DNA from 3 places in the Novosphingobium sp. 63-713 genome. Region 1 is predicted to be linked to each of the others. Evidence: riboswitches for the same ligand, from Rfam matches in the RefSeq annotation. Region 1 holds a riboswitch; each other region holds the start of a gene.

Region 1 (5,814 bases):
GCGCCGCCTGATCGCGCAGAGCCTTCAGCAGGCGCAGCCCATGGCCAAGATCGAGGCTCGCCAAGGGTTCATCAGCCAGCACCCAGCGCGGACACCCGGCCAGCGCCCGCGCCAGCAAGGCCCGCGCCCGCTCTCCGCCCGACAGGCGCGAGAGCGGGCGGTCCGCCAGATGCTCAAGATCCATCGCGGTCATCGCCTGCGCCACGGCCTCGCGGTCCTGTGCGCCATCGGCATGGGCGCGGTGGAGCGGCGCGGCCTGCCACGGCAAACGGCCCAGTTCGACCAGCGTGCGAACGCACACATCCCACGCCGCCTCGCCCCCCTGCGGCAAGTACCCGAGCAGGCGCGCCCTTTCGCGCGGTGGCATCGCGGGCAGGTCATGCCCGTCCAGCGTCAAAGCCCCCGGCACCGGCAAGACCCCCGCCATGGCGGAGATAAGGCTGGATTTGCCCGCGCCATTGGGGCCGCAAATCGCCGTCACCTGCCCCGGCGAAAGGTCGAGGGACACATCGCTCAGCCGCCCGGCCAGCGTCAGATTACGCGCGCAAAGCATCATCGCCAAACCCCGTCCCGCATCCGCCAGAGCAGCGCCAGAAAGAAAGGCGCCCCCAGCAAGGACAGCGCGATCCCCAGCCGCAATTCGCCCCCCGCCAGCGGCAGGATACGGCACACGCTGTCCCCCACCACCAGCAGCAAGGCCCCGCCCAGCGCCGAGGGCACGATCAGCGAAGAAGGCCGCCGATCCGTAAAGGGCCGCAGCAGATGCGGCACGACAAGCCCGACAAAACCGATGATCCCGGCCACCGCCACGCTGCCCCCCACCGTGCATCCCACGCCAAGGATCAGCAAAGCCTGCAACCGGCGCGGATCGACGCCCAGCGAGCGCGCCGCCGCCTCGCCCAGCGTGAGCGCATCAAGCGAGCGGCCCGCCACAACGAACGCCCCCAGCCCGACCAGCATCAGCGGTGCGGCCATCCACACCTCATGCCACGAGCGGTCGGCCAGCGCCCCCATCAGCCATGTCACGATTTCCGAAAGCGCAAAGGGCGAAGGCGAAAGGCTGATGGCAAGGCTCATCAAGGCGCCCGAAAGGCTAGCGATCATCATGCCCGCCAGCGTGAACAGCGCCACGCCCCCGGCCGAACGCCCCGCGATCAGCCCCAGCAGCGCCATCGCCCCGCCAGCGCCCACCAGCGCAAAAACCGGCAGCGCCCATGGCCCCAGCGCAACGCCATAAGAGCCCAGCCAGATGCTGAGCACCGCGCCGAGCGCCGCGCTGGGCGCTATGCCGAACAGGCCCGGATCGGCCAGAGGATTGCGCAAATAGGCCTGCATCGCCGCGCCCGCCGCGCCCAGCCCGCCGCCCACCAGCACCGCCAGCACGCTGCGCGGCAGGCGCAATTGCATCAGGATCAGGCCCGCGCCCGGCACATCGGGATGGAATGGATCGACCCACACCCGCCCCGCCAGCAAGGAAGCGACAAAAGCCAGCGCCAGCGCACCGACAAGACGGAGGTTCAACCGCGTCATCAATGAGCCTCCCGGCGGATTTGCGCCAGTCTTTGCGCGGCGCGAATGATGGTGGGGCCGCCGCAATATTCCAGCCCTGCGTCGAAATCGAAACGCTGCATCGCGCGCAATTGCGCCAGCACCGGATGACCCAGCACCCGCCGCCCCTCGCGCCCGCCATCGGCATCACCATGACCTATCACCAGCAACACGCGCGGCGGATCGACCACCATGCGTTCAAGGGGCAGGAATTGTGACTGGCCCATGCCCCGGATCGCGGCAAAGGGCGTGAAACCGGTACGACGCAGCAGGTCGGACACCAAAGTCTCGCCCCCCACGACCAGCCCGCCGCCATGCCAGATCAGCGCGGGCAAAGGTTTCGCCCCCAAAGGCGGCGCGGCATCGCGCATGGCCCGATCAATCCGCGCAATCATCGCCTCGCCCCGGTCGGGGTGGCCCAGCAGGGCGGCCATGCGGCGGATCTGACCCTCGCTCTCCTCCACCGTGGCGGCCATGGAAAATTCCTCCAGCCGCAGGCCCATGCGCGCATAGGCGGCGCGTGTCGCGGCTGGCGTAAAACTGCCCGAAACCACCAGCGACGGCTGGGCGGAGATCACCTCCTCCATCGTGCCGCGAGTGAAGGGAAAGCGGCGCGCCTGCGCCACATCCATCGAGCTTTGCGCCGGATCGCGGCTATAGGAGGACAGCGCCCCGATCTGATCGCGGTCGGCCAGTTCGACCAGCAGCGCATCGGTGCAAGGATTAAGGCTGATGATACGGGAGGGCTGAACCCGAGGCGCAGCGGGAGCGCAGGCCCCCACCATCAAGGCTCCAAGCAGGGCCAGCCCCCCGCGCATCAATTACAGCTTTGCCCGCAGGCCCAGCGATGCGGTGCGGCCATAGGAATTGTAATCCTTGACCACCGCATAACGCTCATTCGTCAGGTTTTCGATGCGGCCAAAGATTTCCGCATGATCGCCCACCGGAATGCTGGCGCGCAGGCCCACCAGCGCATAGCCCGCCAGACGGTTGCTATTGGCCGCATTGTCAAAGCTGGACGAGACGACGCGAATGTCGCCGCCGATGGCAAGGCCCGCCAGCGGCGTTTTCCAGTCGGCCGACCAGGTGACCATATGACGCGGACGACGCGCCAGATCCTTGCCCAGCGCGCTGCTGCCGGCGGTCTGGTTGGTGCTCTTCACGAAAGTGTAGAGCGCACGCAATTGCAGCGCATCGACCGGGCGCAGGCCGGTTTCGAATTCCAGACCCTCGGCCCGCGTACGGCCCAGATTGGCATAGGTCGAGGTGGACAGGTCATAGTCGATCTGGTTGTTGATATCGCGGTGGAACCATGTGACGGCGCCGTACAGCTTGCCATTGCGGTCGCCCTTTTCAAGGCCGACGTCATAGGACTTGCTGGTTTCCGCCTTGAGCCCCTTGTTGCCCGAATAGGGATCGAAAAGCTGATAGAGCGAGGGGGCGCGGAAACCCTCGCCATAGGAAGCGCGCAGGCGGACATCGTCGATCAGGCTGTACGTGCCGTTCGCGCCAAAGGTTGTGTGGGTGCCAAAGGTGGAATGGCTGTCCACGCGCAGGCCGCCCGACAGGCTCAGCCCAAACGCCCTCCAGCCCAGCAGGCCATAGCCGCTGGCGATATTCGCATCATTCACCGCGCCGGGCGTGAAATAATACGAGCGCGCATGGTTCCACATCGCCTCGCCGCCCACATCGGCGGAGAAGAAATAGGGCAGATCGACATGGGCCGCGCCGTCAATGCGCGTGCTGCGGCCAAGGTAGGAGCTGTATTCGGTGTTCTGCACCGTGGGATCAATATAGCCCCGACGCAGCGAGGACTGGCTGATGCCCAGACGCGCCGAATATTTCTCGGCCGCATATTCCAGACCCACACGGCCCGAAACCTGCTCGCTCGACTGCACCTCGCCCCGGTTCACATAGCCCAGCACCCAGTCATAGGAATCGACGCCCACCTGACCATCGGCATAGCGCGCCGTGGCCACAAGGTTGAGCCCCTGCGCCAGACGCAGGCGAGCGCGGGTGGACAGGCGGGTCTGGTGGAAACCGTTGGCGCGCGTGTCGGTGGTGCGGGTGGGGATGCCGTCGGTGCTGATGTAGCCGCCGTTGAGCGTGATCGCATAGGCGTCCTTCGACAGGCCCAGCGTGGCTCCCGCATCAAAGGTGCTGTTGCTGCCGCCCTCGAAATTCAGCTCCGCGCCGTTCAGTTCGCGGCTGGTGATGGCGATGACGCCGCCGATGGCATTGCTGCCCCACACCACGCTGTTCGATCCGCGCAGCAGTTCGATGCGACCGACGCCGCCGCTGACCAGATTGGCAAAATCATAGCCGCCCGAAGGGGCCGCCGTGTCCTCGACCTTCACCCCGTCGATCATCACAAGGGTCTGTTCGGAATTGGCGCCGCGCACGAAAAAGCTGGTGGTGGCGCCAAGGCCGCCCGCGCGGGCAAAGGACACGCCCGGCAGGCGGGTCAGCACGCGGGTCAGGTCCGGCCCCTGGATCGACTGGATCTCGGCCAGATCGACCACGCTGATCGACTGGCCGGTCTCATCGACCGGCTGGCTGTTGCCGGTGGCCAGTACGGTGATGGCCCCAGCATCTTCGGCGGCCATGACGGGCGCGGACAGGGCCAGCGCGATCAGCGACGAAGCGGCGGCGAAATAACGGATTTTCATAGCTCTTTCCCTCACGAAGGCTATTTGCCGTTCGTGGCGGGAGAGGCCGCCCCACGCGCCCCTTGCGCATGGAAACAGACGGCATCGCGCTGCATCCGGTCTTCCCCGCCCGGCGCTGAACGACAACCACCGGCAGGTCTCCTGGCTATCCGGGGTCATCGCGCATCCGCCGCCTTCCCAGACCGATCGGCCCAGTGGCATATGACGGTACGCTCGCCCGGAAACAGTTGCGGGGGCAGCTTTGCATCCCCCTTGCCGGAGCAAGAGCGGGCAAATTCCCTTTTCAGCCCCCCTGCGAGGGGCACCGTTGGCGTGGCCGCCGCCCTAGCCCCACATGCCCAAAGGTGCAAGGGGCACAGCCGTAAAGGCGCGGGCAAGGCTTTTTTAACCCTGATCGGAGGGCGCCAAATTAAGGCATTAAGGATTATCCGCCCCTTCCGTGCCGCAATGAGACGGCCCCAATTCGGCAGGTGCAGCCCCGGCGATTGTGTGTTTTGCCATGATCGCCCGATTTGCCAAAGGCCGAGAAGTCAGGATGAACAGCCCGCGTGCCTCCCTTGCGTTTGATGCCCTGCGATCCGCCCCGCCCGCGCGCGACGATGGGCGGACGGACCATGCGGCACGCTTGCGCCGGGGCGACGGCATGAGAATCAACGCCCTGCGCAATGCCGAACTGCGCCGCGCGACGATGCAGCGCCTGTTGGCTGTGGCCTGCGCCCTGCTGGCGATTTTGGCCGTGCAGGCATGGCGCGGGCAAGGCACCGGCGCAATGGCGCTGGCCGCCACAACCGCCCATGACGAGGCCGATCCCGTCGATGGCCAGAGCAGCACCGCCCCCATGCCCTTTGAACAACCGGGCGACAGTTGGCCGGGCGCGGCCTACTATTACGTCAGCCGCGAGGCCGAAGCGCCCGCCCCCGCGACCGGCTGGCGCGGGGCGCTGGCCGCGATGGCGCCGGGGCTGCATTGGGATGGCGGTGCGGCGGCGCAGGGCGATGATGAAACGCCCCTGCCCGGATCAGGTCCGGCGGCGCGCGCGCTTTCGGGCCTGGCCAATGCGGTGGACCGCGAACGCGCGCTCTCCTGCCTGACCGCTGCGGTCTATTACGAGGCCGCCAGCGAGCCCGACGATGGCCAGCGCGCCGTGGCGCAGGTCGTGCTCAACCGCATGGCCCATCCCGCCTATCCCAAAAGCGTGTGCGGCGTGGTGTTTCAGGGTTCGGAACGCGCCACCGGGTGCCAGTTCACCTTTACCTGCGACGGCGCGCTGATGCGCAAGCCCAGCCGCTATTTCTGGAGCCGCGCCGAGGCCGTGGCCCGCGCCGCACTGGCTGGCTATGTCTATGCGCCGGTCGGCCTTGCCACGCATTATCATACGTTTGCCGTCCATCCCTATTGGGCCGACAGCCTGAATTTCATCGGCCAGATCGGCGCGCATCGCTTTTACCGCATGCATGGACCGGCGGGCGATTCCGGCGCATTCCGCTTTGTTCACGCCATCAGCGAGCCGCTGCCCGTCCCGCATCAGCGGGTGGCCTTTGCAAATCGCGAACTGGTGGACGACCCGATCGCCATCGAACGCGCTTATGCCGCCAAA
Region 2 (5,814 bases), on a different contig from region 1:
CGATCAGCGTTTGGCCGGTGAGAAGCGCGGTAAAGCGGAACTCGCCCTCGACGAGCGCGGGATCATTTTCTGGCGGTCCCCAATTTTGCTCCATCGCCTCGCGCAAAGGGGCGGGCAGGGTTTCCAGCGCCTTGCGGTAGGCAGAAAGCGGCCAGCCTATGCTTTGCCGCGCCAAGGCGGCGGCCAGATCAGGCACATCAGGCTCGCCCAGATCGCTCAGCATCGCCTGCGCCGAGGCCAGCGCGTCGAGGCCGACGGCATGGGCCATCTGATGCGCCTTGCCGGGATAGGTGGAGAGGATCAGGGCGATGCGGCGGTCCTGCGAGGGCTTGCGGCCAAGAGCGATCCAGCCGGAAACGCGCGCGGCAATGGCGGCGATGCGCGCCGGATCGCCGCAGTGCAGATGGCGCGCAAAGCCCAACGCCGGATCATGCGCGGCAGCCTCCTTGAAACTGACCACCCCGGCAAACACTCGCCCGTCGATCTCGGGCAGCACCACATGCATCGCCAGATCGGCGGGCGACAGGCCGCGCGCGGTGTTGGACCATGCTTCGTGCGAACAGGTGGCCAGCGCCAGTTGAAACACCGGCACATTGGCGACATCGAGCGGCGACTGGCCCCCCTCGTTGCGGGCGGAAAAGGCGGTGGCGTTGAGGATTGCCGCAGGGGCCAGTTCTCGGACCCAGCGCTCGACTTGCGCCCGCGCCTGCGGCTCTTTCAGCGAGGGGACGAAGAGCGAGAGCGTATCATAGCCTTCCGCCTCAAACGCCTGATGCAATTGGGCAAAGGGGTCGAGATCATCGGCGGCCAGATAGGAGCGGTAAAAGATGATCAGCACGAGCGGGCGGGTGGCGGCAAATGTCAAAGGATCGCACACTCCTCGCTCCGGATGCCATCCCCCGGCCATCGGCAATCCCGCCCTTGCCGCACCCGGCGCCAACGAAAATCCCGCCGCCCCGGCCAATAAATTCAGCGCCGTGCCCGCGGCCTCGGCCCCGCCGCCATCGCACAGGCGGCGCAAATCGGCCAGCAAGGCGGGCGCCACGGTCGAGGCCGAATCCAGCCGAATGTCCGCTCGCCCATCGGCGGGCAGCACCGCCAGCGCGATGCCCCGCGACCGGGCCATTATCTCGACCTGTTGTAGCCCATAGGACCAATAGGCCTGCCCTCCGATCAGGCGGATCAGGATGGCCTTTGCCCCCAATAATGTCCGTTCGATATAGGTATCGACCGAGAGCGGATGGGCCAACGCCGAAAGATTGGCGAGGCGCAGCGAGGGGAAGGCCGGATCATCGCTGTGCGCACGATGCCATGCCGCCGCAAAGGCGCCCAGATCGCTGTCGGAAAATGACAGCACGACCAGATCCGCAGGCGCCTGCCCCAGATCCTGCGGAATGGCCGTTTCCTCCATCCCGTGCGTTTCGCGAAAGATGACATGCATCGGGTTTAGCCCGCCAGCGTGGCCTGGATGGCGGCGGCATCTATATTTCCGCGCTCTGCAATGGCGACCAGCGTGGTCTGGCGGGTCTCGCCCGCGCGCCATGGGCGGTCGTAATGGTGGCGCACGCGCCCGCCCACGGCCTGAACCAGCAGGCGCATCGGCTTGCCCGCCACGGCGGCATAGCCCTTGACGCGCAGGATCCCATACTGGTCCGCGAGCTGGCCAATGCGGGCGGCCAGATCCGACGGGTCAGTGATTTCCGGCAGGGTGACGACCGTGCTGTCGAAATCGTCATGCTCGTGGTCATCCTCGCCATCGTGATGCGAGGGGCGGGCGGCAATATCGTCCTCGGCCGCCGCGCCAAGGCCAAGGATAACGCGCGGGTCGATGACGCCCTCGGCCAGTTCGAGGATGGGACGCGGGGTCTCCGCCGCGATTACCGCGCGGGCTTCGGCAGTGCCCTGCGTCCCGGCAAGGTCCACCTTGGTCAGCAGCACCATGTCGGCGCAGGCCAGCTGGTCCTCGAACACTTCGGAAAGCGGGGTTTCATGGTCAACCCCCGGATCGGCGGCGCGCTGGGCCTCGATGGCCGCGGGATCGGGGGCGAAGCGGCCCGCCGCCACCGCTTCGGCATCGGCCAGCGCCAGCACGCCATCGACCGTGATCCGGCTGCGGATCGCGGGCCAGTCAAAGGCTTTGAGCAAGGGCTTGGGCAGGGCAAGGCCGGAGGTTTCGATCAGGATGTGATCGGGGCGCGGATTCAGCGCCAGCAGGCGCTCCACCGTGGGGATGAAATCATCGGCCACCGTGCAGCAGATGCAGCCATTGGCCAGTTCGACGATATTTTCCACCGGGCAATCGGGAATGGCGCAGGATTGCAGAATGTCGCCATCCACCCCCAGCATGCCGAATTCATTGACCACCACGGCCAGCCTGCGGCCGCCAGCATTGCGGATCAAATGGCTGATCAGCGTGGTTTTTCCCGCGCCCAGAAAGCCGGTGACGATGGTGACGGGAACCTTGGACAGGTCAGGCACTGGTACTTCTCCCGCGCGCCGGAGCGAGACAGGGCGGGGCATACCGGAACAATCCGGTCGGCGCGCGACAACGGGCGGGCGCGACGAGGCGCCCGTGACCACGCAACCCGTGCGGCCCCAGCCACACAGTTCGCCGCTCAGACGGGGAGTTACCGTGCCGTGACCACTCCCTGGATCAAGGCAAGAGCGACCGGTGCGCCGGCAGGTCTCCTGGCTTGCGGGTCACAGCTTGATGCACGCCTTCCCAGACCGTTAAGCCCAGTGGCCGCCCCCGGATGGAGGGGGACATGTGCATCGCGCTATCCGCTCACAGTTGCAGGGACAGCCACGGATTTGGGGGGCAGGCCCCCCGCACCGCATTCCCGATTAAGCCCATTTACGGGCACCGGCGCGATCATTGAAAACCGGGTTGCCCCGAACTTTCGCGCTTGGTTCTAAACCACATGGCGCGAAAAGCAATTGGCGTGTTTACGAAACCTCGATCTCGTCAAAGCGTTTCCAGCGATAAATGGCAAAACTGATAAGCCAGCACAGGACGAACAGGGCGATGATGCCAAAGCCCAGACTGTTGAAATTTTCGCCCAGCCGTGTCGCCATGGCCCAAGGCCAGCCCGTCAGGCCCAGCTTGCCGCCGATCAGGGCCAGCGTTTCAATCCCGCCGATGACGATGGCGACAAGGGCCGACACCAGCGTGATGGTGATGTTGTAATAGAGTTTGCGGATCGGCTTTACGAAGGCCCATTCATAGGCGCCAAGCATGACCACGCCATCGGCCGTGTCGATCAACGCCATCCCGGCGGCAAACAGCGCGGGCAGCACCAGAACCGTGGCGAGGGAGAGGCCATTGGCCGCCTGATTGGCCGACATGCCCAGAATCGCAACCTCAGTGGCCGTGTCAAAGCCGAGGCCGAAGAGGAAGCCGAGCGGGGCCATATGCCAGCTCTTGCCGACCAGCCGGAACATGGGTGCGAACAGGCGCGAAAGCGGCCCGCGCGATCCGGCCAGCAGGTCGAGGTCGCTTTCCGTATAAGCACCGCCCGCGCGGACATGAACAAAGCTGCGCCAGACCGAGCGCAGGATGGCAAGGTTCATGCCCGCGATGGTGAAAAGGAACAGCGCCGAGATCACCGTGGCGATCACCCCGCCGATCTCCTTGAACGCACCGAAGCGGGCCAGAGCGCTGGCTGTCAGGGCGATGCCGACAGAGGCGATGGCGATGATCCCGGAATGGCCTAGCGCGAACCAGAAGCCCGCCGTGATCGGGCGCTGGCCATCCTGCATCAGCTTGCGCGTCACATTGTCGATGGCCGCGATATGATCGGCATCGACCGCATGGCGCAGGCCCAGCCCCCACGCCAGCAGGGCTGTTCCCAGCATCAGCGGTTGATGATGAAACAGGCCAAAGGCCCAGCCCCAGATGGCGATATTGGCAATGGCCAGCGCGACAAGCAGCGCGCCGATCCGGCGGCGCAGCGATGGTTTGGTATAGGAAAACACGGTATGCACATCCTCCGGCGCCTTGCGACAGGGCCGGGGCAAACCCGCGCAAACGGGCGGCACACGCGCAGGGCCGGACGCCAAGAGCGACCCGCGCACGTATCCGTTGCGGCCCCGGCCGCCCATGCGTCGCTCAGACGGAGTACACCGTGCCGCGGCCATCCCCTGGACCATGGCAAGAGCGACCAGACGCCGGCAGGTCTCCTGGCTTGCGGGTCACAGCTTGATGCACGCCTTCCCAGACCTCGCAGGATTTAGCGTCCGGCCCAGTGGCTGGCCCTTGGCAAGGGCGCATGTGCATCGCGCTATCCGTTTACAGTTGCAGGGACAGCCGCGGATTTGGAGAGGCCAGCCCCCCGCACCGCATTCCCGATTAAGCCCGTTTGGCGGGCACCGGCGCGATCAGTTCGGCGACCGGATCGGCCGCCGGGGGGATGGTTACTGCAAATGCCGGGCGATGCCAAGAACCGGCGAATGGCAAAAGAGCCATGGAACGGGGGAGGGACCCATCCCATGGCTCAGCTTGGTGATCCACGCTATCTGATATCGTTTACATTACCAGTTGTAGGTAAAGCTCGCCCCATAGGTGCGCGGGGCCTGATATTGCTCACGATAGGTCTGATAGGTCGCGCTGGTCGGGGCCGAGGCCGAGGAGAGCACAACAGTGTCCTCCAGATTGCGCACGAAGGCCGAAAGCGTCCAGTTGGCGGGTTCGTGCCTGTAGGTCACGATGATGTCGCTGCGATGATAGGCGTCCTGACGGTCGGAGGCGAAATTGTAGAAGGTAAAGTAGGATTCCGACTCAAAATGGGTCTGGAAACGCGGAGTCAGGCGCCCGCCAAAGATATGAAAATCATGCTCATAGCCGAAATTGACCGTCCATACCGGGGCCTGCGGGGGGCGCTTGCCGTCAAGCTGCCAGTTGGCACCCACCAGCTTGCCCTCGGCCGCCGCCGCGCGGGCGAGCTGGCCGCTGACCGCAGCGGCGAAATTGGTGAAACGCGCGTCCAGATAGGCGACATAGGCGTTGAAATGATCATCGGGCGTGGGATCGAACAGGGCGTCGAGTTCAACGCCCTTATAGCGCGAGGCGCCCGCGTTCAGCACCAGCGTGGCCACCGCGCCGTTTGAATTGGTGACGGTCTGCGACACTTGCTGATCGGTGTAGTTGTAGAGATAGGCCGACAGGTTGAGTTGAAGTCGGTTGTCCAGAAAGCGGTTCTTTGACCCGATTTCATAGGCGGTGATGCTTTCCGGATTATAGGCCGCCAGATCGGTGAAGCCGCCCGCCTTATAGCCGGTGTCGAACTTGGCATAGAGCAGGTTGCGCGGGGTGGCCTGATAGTTGAGCGCGGCGTGCCAGGTGGTCTTGCTGCTGGACGCCGTGGAGTTCTGGGGCGTCGTCACCATCACGCAGGAATTGGTGAGATAGCATTTGGTGTTGAGATAGGTGGTGACATTGGTGACGGTGTTATAGCCGATCCGGTGCTTGTCATCCTTGGAATAGCGCGCGCCCGCTTCCACCGTCAGGCCGGGGATGAGTTCATAGGAAGCCTGGCCGAACAGCGCCTTGGCCTGCGCCACGATATCGGGATAGACATAGTTCTGTATCAGGAAAGGCGTGCCCGAAATCGAATCCTGCCCCGGAAAATCCTGAAACTGGGTGGTCAGATTGTTGCTTTCCTTGAAGTAGAACCCGCCGAACTGCCATTTCAACGGCCCCTTGCTGTTCGAGGACAGGCGCAATTCGTGGTTCCAAGAGGGCAGGTTTTCGCGCTGGCCAAAGGTGAAATTCTGGCGATTGGTGCCATAGGCGCCGCCTAGCGTGGTGCGCCGGTC
Region 3 (5,814 bases), on a different contig from region 1:
TCGGCTTTGCCTGTTTCCTGATCTGGGAACTGACCGAAAAGAACCCGATCGTCGATCTGCGCATCTTTCGCCATCGCGGCTTTACGGCCTCGGCGCTGACCTATTCGGTGGGCTTTGGCGCCTTCTTTGCCACGGTCGTGATCCTGCCTTTGTGGTTGCAGCAGAACCTTGGCTATACCGCCACCTGGGCGGGCTATGCCACCGGGGTGATGGGGGTGTTCGCCGTCTTGTCCGCGCCCATCGTCGGCCAATTGGCGGCCAAGATGGACCCGCGCAAGATCATCTTCACCGGCATCATGGGCCTCGCGGGTCTTGCCGCATGGCGCACCAGTTTCAACAGCGACGTCACCTTCTGGCAGGCGGCTCTGCCCACCTTGATGACCGGGCCTTTCATGGTGATGTTCTTCATCCCCACCATCGGCCTTGCCATGGCCAGCGTCGATCCAGGCGAGGAAGCCAATGCGGCGGGCGTGTCCAATTTCATGCGCACCGTGGCGGGGGCCTTTGCCACCTCGCTGGTGCAGACGGGCTGGGAAAACGAGGCCACCCGCGCGCAAAGCGCGATTGCCGGGGCCATGCCGCAGGGGCAGGCCACCATCGACGGCATGGTCGATGGCGGACAGAGCAACGAAGGCGCCATCGCCTCGCTGACCCAATTGGTTCAGGGGCAGAGCGTGATGGTGGCAACGGTCCATATATTCGCGATCATCGCGGTCTGTTTTGTGGCCGCCGCCATGATCGTCTGGCTCGTGCCAAAGCCCAAGGGGCCGATCGACACCGCCGCCGCGCATTGATGCAAAAAGGGGTCGGAGATTTCCGGCCCCTTTTCAATTTGAGCTTGGCTTGACCTTTGCCCCCGCGCCCGATACCCACGGCCCCAAGCGACAGGTTCCCCGCGAGGGGATCAAAAGGGAACACGGGTTCAAGACCCGGGCTGCCCCTGCAACTGTGAGCGGATAGCCATCGGCCCGATGCCATTGAGGGGGGAACCCTTTGAGAAGGCGGCCGAACCGGCATGGACCCGCGAGCCAGGAGACCTGCCTGACGCCGTCGTTTTTCGCTCCGACAGGGTGTGCGGCGCGGACGGGGTTTTCCTCGATAGCGACATTGTGGCTCTGCCGGAGGGGTTCCGGGCGGGATGCTTCGGCATGTCGCCTTGGGCGCATCGGGCGGGGCGTGAACGTCTGGTCGAGGGAAGAGCCATGCCCGAATATATTGCGGATTTCCGGTAATGCTGCGCGCGGTGGATCAAGGGCCATGCGTGGTGGTCTGTTCGACATGCCGGGTTTCGGCCGATGTGCGCGAGGATGAGCAGAGGCGGCGCGGCGGCGCCTTGCTGGCCGATGCCTTGCGCGCGGCGCAAGAGGATGATCCGGCCCTGGCCGGGGTCGGGGTGGAGGAAATGCCTTGCCTGTTCGCGTGTCAGCGGCACTGCGTGGTGCAGATCCGCGCGCCGGGGCGGATCGGCTATGTGCTGGGCGATTTCGCGGCCGATGGCGAGGCCGCCCGCGCGATCCTCGATTATGCCGCGCTTCATGCGGCCAGCGAGCATGGGCAGGTGCCCTATCGCCAATGGCCCGCAGGCGTGAAGGGCCATTTCATCACCCGCACCCCGCCTGAAGGATTTGTCGTCGCATGACCCTGTTTGCCAGCCCGACGGATTTCCTCGCCGCGCTTTCGTCCCTGCCCGCCGCCGATGCCGGGGCGATAGCCGCTGCCGCCGCGCGTCAGGCGCAATTGACCAAGCCCGCCGGATCGCTCGGCCGTCTGGAGGAAATCGCCCTGTTCATGGCCGGGTGGAGCGGGCGCGAAATCCCCGCGCTCGATCACCTGCAAGGCATTGTCTTTGCCGGCAATCACGGCATCGCGGCGCGTGGCGTCAGCGCCTATCCGCCCGAGGTGACGGCCCAGATGGTGGGCAATTTCCGTCAGGGCGGCGCGGCGATCAATGCTCTGGCGCGGGCCTGCGGGGCGCATCTGACGATTGTGCCGCTTGATCTCCACCGCCCGACGCAGGACATCACGCAGGCCCCGGCGATGAGCGAGGAGGAATGCCTGGCCGCCCTGAACGCGGGGGCATGCGCGGTCGATCCGCGGGCCGACCTGCTGTTTGTGGGCGAGATGGGGATCGGCAACACCACCCCCGCCGCCGCGCTTTGCGCACAGGCTTTTGGCGGGGGCGGGGCCGAATGGGCCGGGCGCGGCACGGGGTTGGATGCGCCGGGCGTCGCGCGCAAGGTGGCTGTGGTGGATGAGGCTCTGGCGCTGCATGGTGCCGACATCCGCGATCCGTTCGAGGCGCTGCGCCGGTTGGGCGGGCGTGAGATCGCGGCGATGGCGGGGGCCATTGTGGCCGCGCGGGCAATGCGGATTCCGGTGCTGCTCGATGGCTTTATCGCTTGCGCCTCGATCGCCCCCATCGCTGCGGCGGAGCCCGACATCACCGCCCATTGCATGGCGGCCCATTGCTCGGCCGAAGGGGGCCATGCCCGCCTGCTGGCCCATCTCGGCCTCGATCCGCTGCTGCATCTGGCCATGCGTCTGGGCGAGGGCAGCGGGGCGGCGGTGGCCGCACAACTGGTGCGCAGCGCTCTGGCGGCCCATGCCGACATGGCGACCTTTGCGCAGGCCCAAGTAGCCGGACCCCAATTGGCCGGGGCGCTGTGAAGGCGCGGGCGCTCCACTTGATCCGCCACGGCGCGGTTGAGGGGGCAGGGCGCCTCCATGGCCATCGCGATGTGGCGCCAACGCCGGAGGGTCTGATCGCCTGCCGCGCCCGAGCGCGGGGATTGGCGGTGGCTTGCCTCATTGCCTCGGACCTGTCCCGCGCGCGGATGGCGGGCGAAGAGATCGCGCAGGATAGCGGGCTGGCGCTCACCATCGACCCCCGCTGGCGCGAGTTGAATTTCGGCGCGTGGGAGGGCTGCGCTCCGGCCGAACTGGGCGGGGCCATTGCGCCGTTCTGGGATGATCCGCAGGCCAATCCTCCCCCAGGCGGCGAAAGCTGGGGCGATATGCAGGGCCGCATCGCGCAGGCCCTGCTGGTGATCGAGGAGGACGCGCTGGTCATCACCCATGCCGGGCCGATGCGCGCGGCGCTGGGCCTGCTGCTGGGCCTGACCTATCGCCAGACCTGGGCTTTTCATTTGCCCTATGCCGCGCGGATCAGCCTGCGCCTGTGGGGCGACGGGGCGCAGGTGACGGAATTGATCGCGTGAAACATCTGATCCTCGCGCTGCAATTCATGACGCGCCTGCCGCTGCCCGCGATGGAGGCGGACCGGGCGGATTACGCCAAAGCGATGCGCTGGTTTCCCGCCGCCGGGCTGGTGGTGGGGGGCTGCGTGGCGGGCGCAGTCTGGGCGCTGGGGCGGGTCGATCCGTGGCTGGGCGCGCTGGGCGGCCTCGCGGCTTGGGTGGGCATGACGGGCGCGCTCCATCTCGACGGGTTGGGCGATATGGCCGATGCGGCGGGCGCGGCGCATAAGGATCCTGCGCGGTTGAAGGCCGTTCTGGCCGACCCCCATATCGGCAGTTTTGGCGTGGTGGCCATCGTCATGCAATTGCTGGCCAAGCTGGTGCTGCTCCATGATGTTGGCGATGTGCTCTGGCTGGTGCCGGTCGCTGGGGCCGCGCGGGTCGGGCCTTTGGTCTGGACGCTGATCCTGCCCCCGCTGCATGAAGGGTTGGGCACGCTGTTTCGCGATGGCGTGGGCTGGCAGCATGTGGCGGTCTGGGGCGGTTTGCTGGCTCTTGCCTTGCCCTTTGCGCCTTGGCTGGTGATGGCTGTTCCGGCCATCGCTCTATGGGCGCTTTGGATCAGGCGGCGGATCGGCGGCATTTCGGGCGATGGCCATGGCGCGGGGATCGAGCTGGTCGAAGCCGCGCTGCTGCTCGCCATGGTCTGCGCGCGATGATCGGCGGTTTTACCCATCACGGCGGCGCATTGGCGGCGGCGGCGCGGCATTTCGGTGGCGAGGATTGGCTCGACCTGTCTACCGGGATCAACCCCGCGCCATGGCCCGGCACTATTGAGGCCGACTGGCAACGCCTGCCCGAACGTGAGGCTTTGACCGCGCTGGAGGCGGCGGCGGCGGCGCATTTTGGCGTCTCGCCCGAATATTGCTGCGCCGTGCCGGGCAGCGAGATGGCGCTGCGCCTGATCGGGCAATGGATCGGAGCGGGTTCCTATCGCTGGCCTGCCTATCGCACCCATGCGGCGGCCTTTCCCGATGGCGAGGCGGGCGATGGGCCGGGCGGTGCGCGGGCGTTCTTGCTTGCCAATCCAAACAATCCCGATGGGCGGATCACCCCGACGCGGGATCTGCATGCATGGCATGATGATCTGGCCGCGCGCGATGGCTGGCTGGTGGTGGACGAGGCCTTTGCCGATGCCACGCCGGAGGTTTCGGTGGCGGGGCGGGTTGGCGCGTGGCCCCGGCTGATCGTGCTGCGCTCCTTTGGCAAATTCTTTGGCCTTGCCGGTTTGCGCCTCGGCTTTGTGCTGGGAGCGGGGCCGGTGGTGGCGATGCTGCGCTCCATTCTGGGTGACTGGCCGCTGGGGGCGGCGGCCTTGGCGGCGGGCGTGGCGGCCTATCGCGATGCGCCATGGATCGCGCAGGCGCGCCGCGATCTGGCGGCGCGGGCGGGGCGGATGGCTGAATTGCTGGCGGCTCATGGGTTCAAGGTGCTGGGCGAATGTCCGCATTTCCGCCTGATTGATGGTGCGCAGGACTTGTTTGACCGATTGGCGCAGCATCGCATTTTGACCCGCCCGTTTGATTATAACCCGCACTGGCTGCGTCTGGGCATCCCGGCGGCGCAGGAGGATTGGGTGAGATTGGCCGGAGCTTTACGTCATGGCTGATCCTGTGGCCCTGACGGCCATGGCGCTGGAGGCGGCACTGGGCTGGCCGGGATGGCTCTATCGCCGGGTGGGCCATCCGGTGGGCTTGTTTGCGCGGATCATCAACGCGGCGGAGCGCATCGGCAATCGCGGCGGCGCTGCGGCGCGGCGCGTGGCGGGCGTGTTCACGGTGGCGCTGCTGCTGATCGTGGCGGGGGGCGGGGGCTGGGCCTTGCAATATGCCGCCCTGTCGTTGGGGCCTATGGGATGGCTGCTGGTGGCGGCGATGGCATGGCCCGCGCTGGCGATGCGCAGTCTGGACGATCATGTCCGCGCGGTCTGGCGAGCGGGCGATCTGGGCACGGCGCGGCGGGCGGTGGGGATGATCGTCGGGCGCGATACGGCGGATCTGGACGAAGATGGCGTGGCGCGCGCCGCCATCGAAAGTCTGGCCGAGAGCTTTTGCGATGGGGTGCTGGCCCCGCTGTTCTGGTTGTTGGTGCTGGGCCTGCCGGGGGCGTGGGCCTATAAGGCATTGAATACGGCCGACAGTATGATCGGTCACCCGGAGCCGGACTTGCGTGATTTCGGCTGGGCGGCGGCGCGTGCCGATGATCTGGCCAATTGGATCCCGGCGCGATTGTCCGGCGCGGCGCTGTGTCTGATGGGCGGCGGATGGCGGATCATGTGGCGCGATTGCCGCCGCCATGCCTCGCCCAACGCGGGGTGGCCGGAGGCAGCGATGGCGGGGGCGCTGGGCGTGCGTCTGGCCGGGCCGATCAGCTATGACGGCGTCTTGCGCGACAAGGCCTGGATCGGCGATGGGCCGCCTGCGCGCTGGGAGGATCTGGGGCGGGCCTTGGCGATTTATCGGCGGGCCTGCGTGATGGTGTTTGTGGTCGTGGGGGCGTTATGGCTGCGATAATGTTGCAGGGCACGGGTTCGGATGTCGGCAAATCGGTGCTGGTG

What was found. A riboswitch is a leader RNA that binds a small molecule or an ion and turns the genes downstream of it on or off. The one in region 1 is predicted to bind cobalamin.
Region 2: linked by a shared signal. The riboswitch ahead of BGP00_RS09300 (HoxN/HupN/NixA family nickel/cobalt transporter) and the one ahead of BGP00_RS06355 (TonB-dependent receptor) in region 1 are both predicted to bind cobalamin.
Region 3: linked by a shared signal. The riboswitch ahead of BGP00_RS03660 (DUF1636 domain-containing protein) and the one ahead of BGP00_RS06355 (TonB-dependent receptor) in region 1 are both predicted to bind cobalamin.

Annotation. Positions count from the first base shown of each region.
Region 1 covers NZ_MKVS01000008.1:255,454-261,267, forward strand. Annotated here, with positions in the region: gene BGP00_RS06340 (ABC transporter ATP-binding protein) at 1-556, opposite strand, end outside; gene BGP00_RS06345 (iron ABC transporter permease) at 553-1,530, opposite strand; gene BGP00_RS06350 (ABC transporter substrate-binding protein) at 1,530-2,366, opposite strand; gene BGP00_RS06355 (TonB-dependent receptor) at 2,370-4,217, opposite strand; cobalamin riboswitch at 4,331-4,541, opposite strand; gene BGP00_RS06360 (cell wall hydrolase) at 4,753-5,814, shown strand, end outside.
Region 2 covers NZ_MKVS01000019.1:232,738-238,551, forward strand. Annotated here, with positions in the region: gene cobN (cobaltochelatase subunit CobN) at 1-1,441, opposite strand, end outside; gene cobW (cobalamin biosynthesis protein CobW) at 1,447-2,478, opposite strand; cobalamin riboswitch at 2,661-2,883, opposite strand; gene BGP00_RS09300 (HoxN/HupN/NixA family nickel/cobalt transporter) at 2,947-3,930, opposite strand; cobalamin riboswitch at 4,152-4,388, opposite strand; gene BGP00_RS09305 (TonB-dependent receptor) at 4,531-5,814, opposite strand, start outside.
Region 3 covers NZ_MKVS01000005.1:642,533-648,346, reverse strand. Annotated here, with positions in the region: gene BGP00_RS03665 (DHA2 family efflux MFS transporter permease subunit) at 1-794, shown strand, start outside; cobalamin riboswitch at 870-1,060, shown strand; gene BGP00_RS03660 (DUF1636 domain-containing protein) at 1,232-1,639, shown strand; gene cobT (nicotinate-nucleotide--dimethylbenzimidazole phosphoribosyltransferase) at 1,636-2,667, shown strand; gene BGP00_RS03650 (histidine phosphatase family protein) at 2,685-3,218, shown strand; gene BGP00_RS03645 (adenosylcobinamide-GDP ribazoletransferase) at 3,215-3,916, shown strand; gene BGP00_RS03640 (aminotransferase class I/II-fold pyridoxal phosphate-dependent enzyme) at 3,913-4,866, shown strand; gene cbiB (adenosylcobinamide-phosphate synthase CbiB) at 4,859-5,770, shown strand; gene BGP00_RS03630 (cobyric acid synthase) at 5,758-5,814, shown strand, end outside.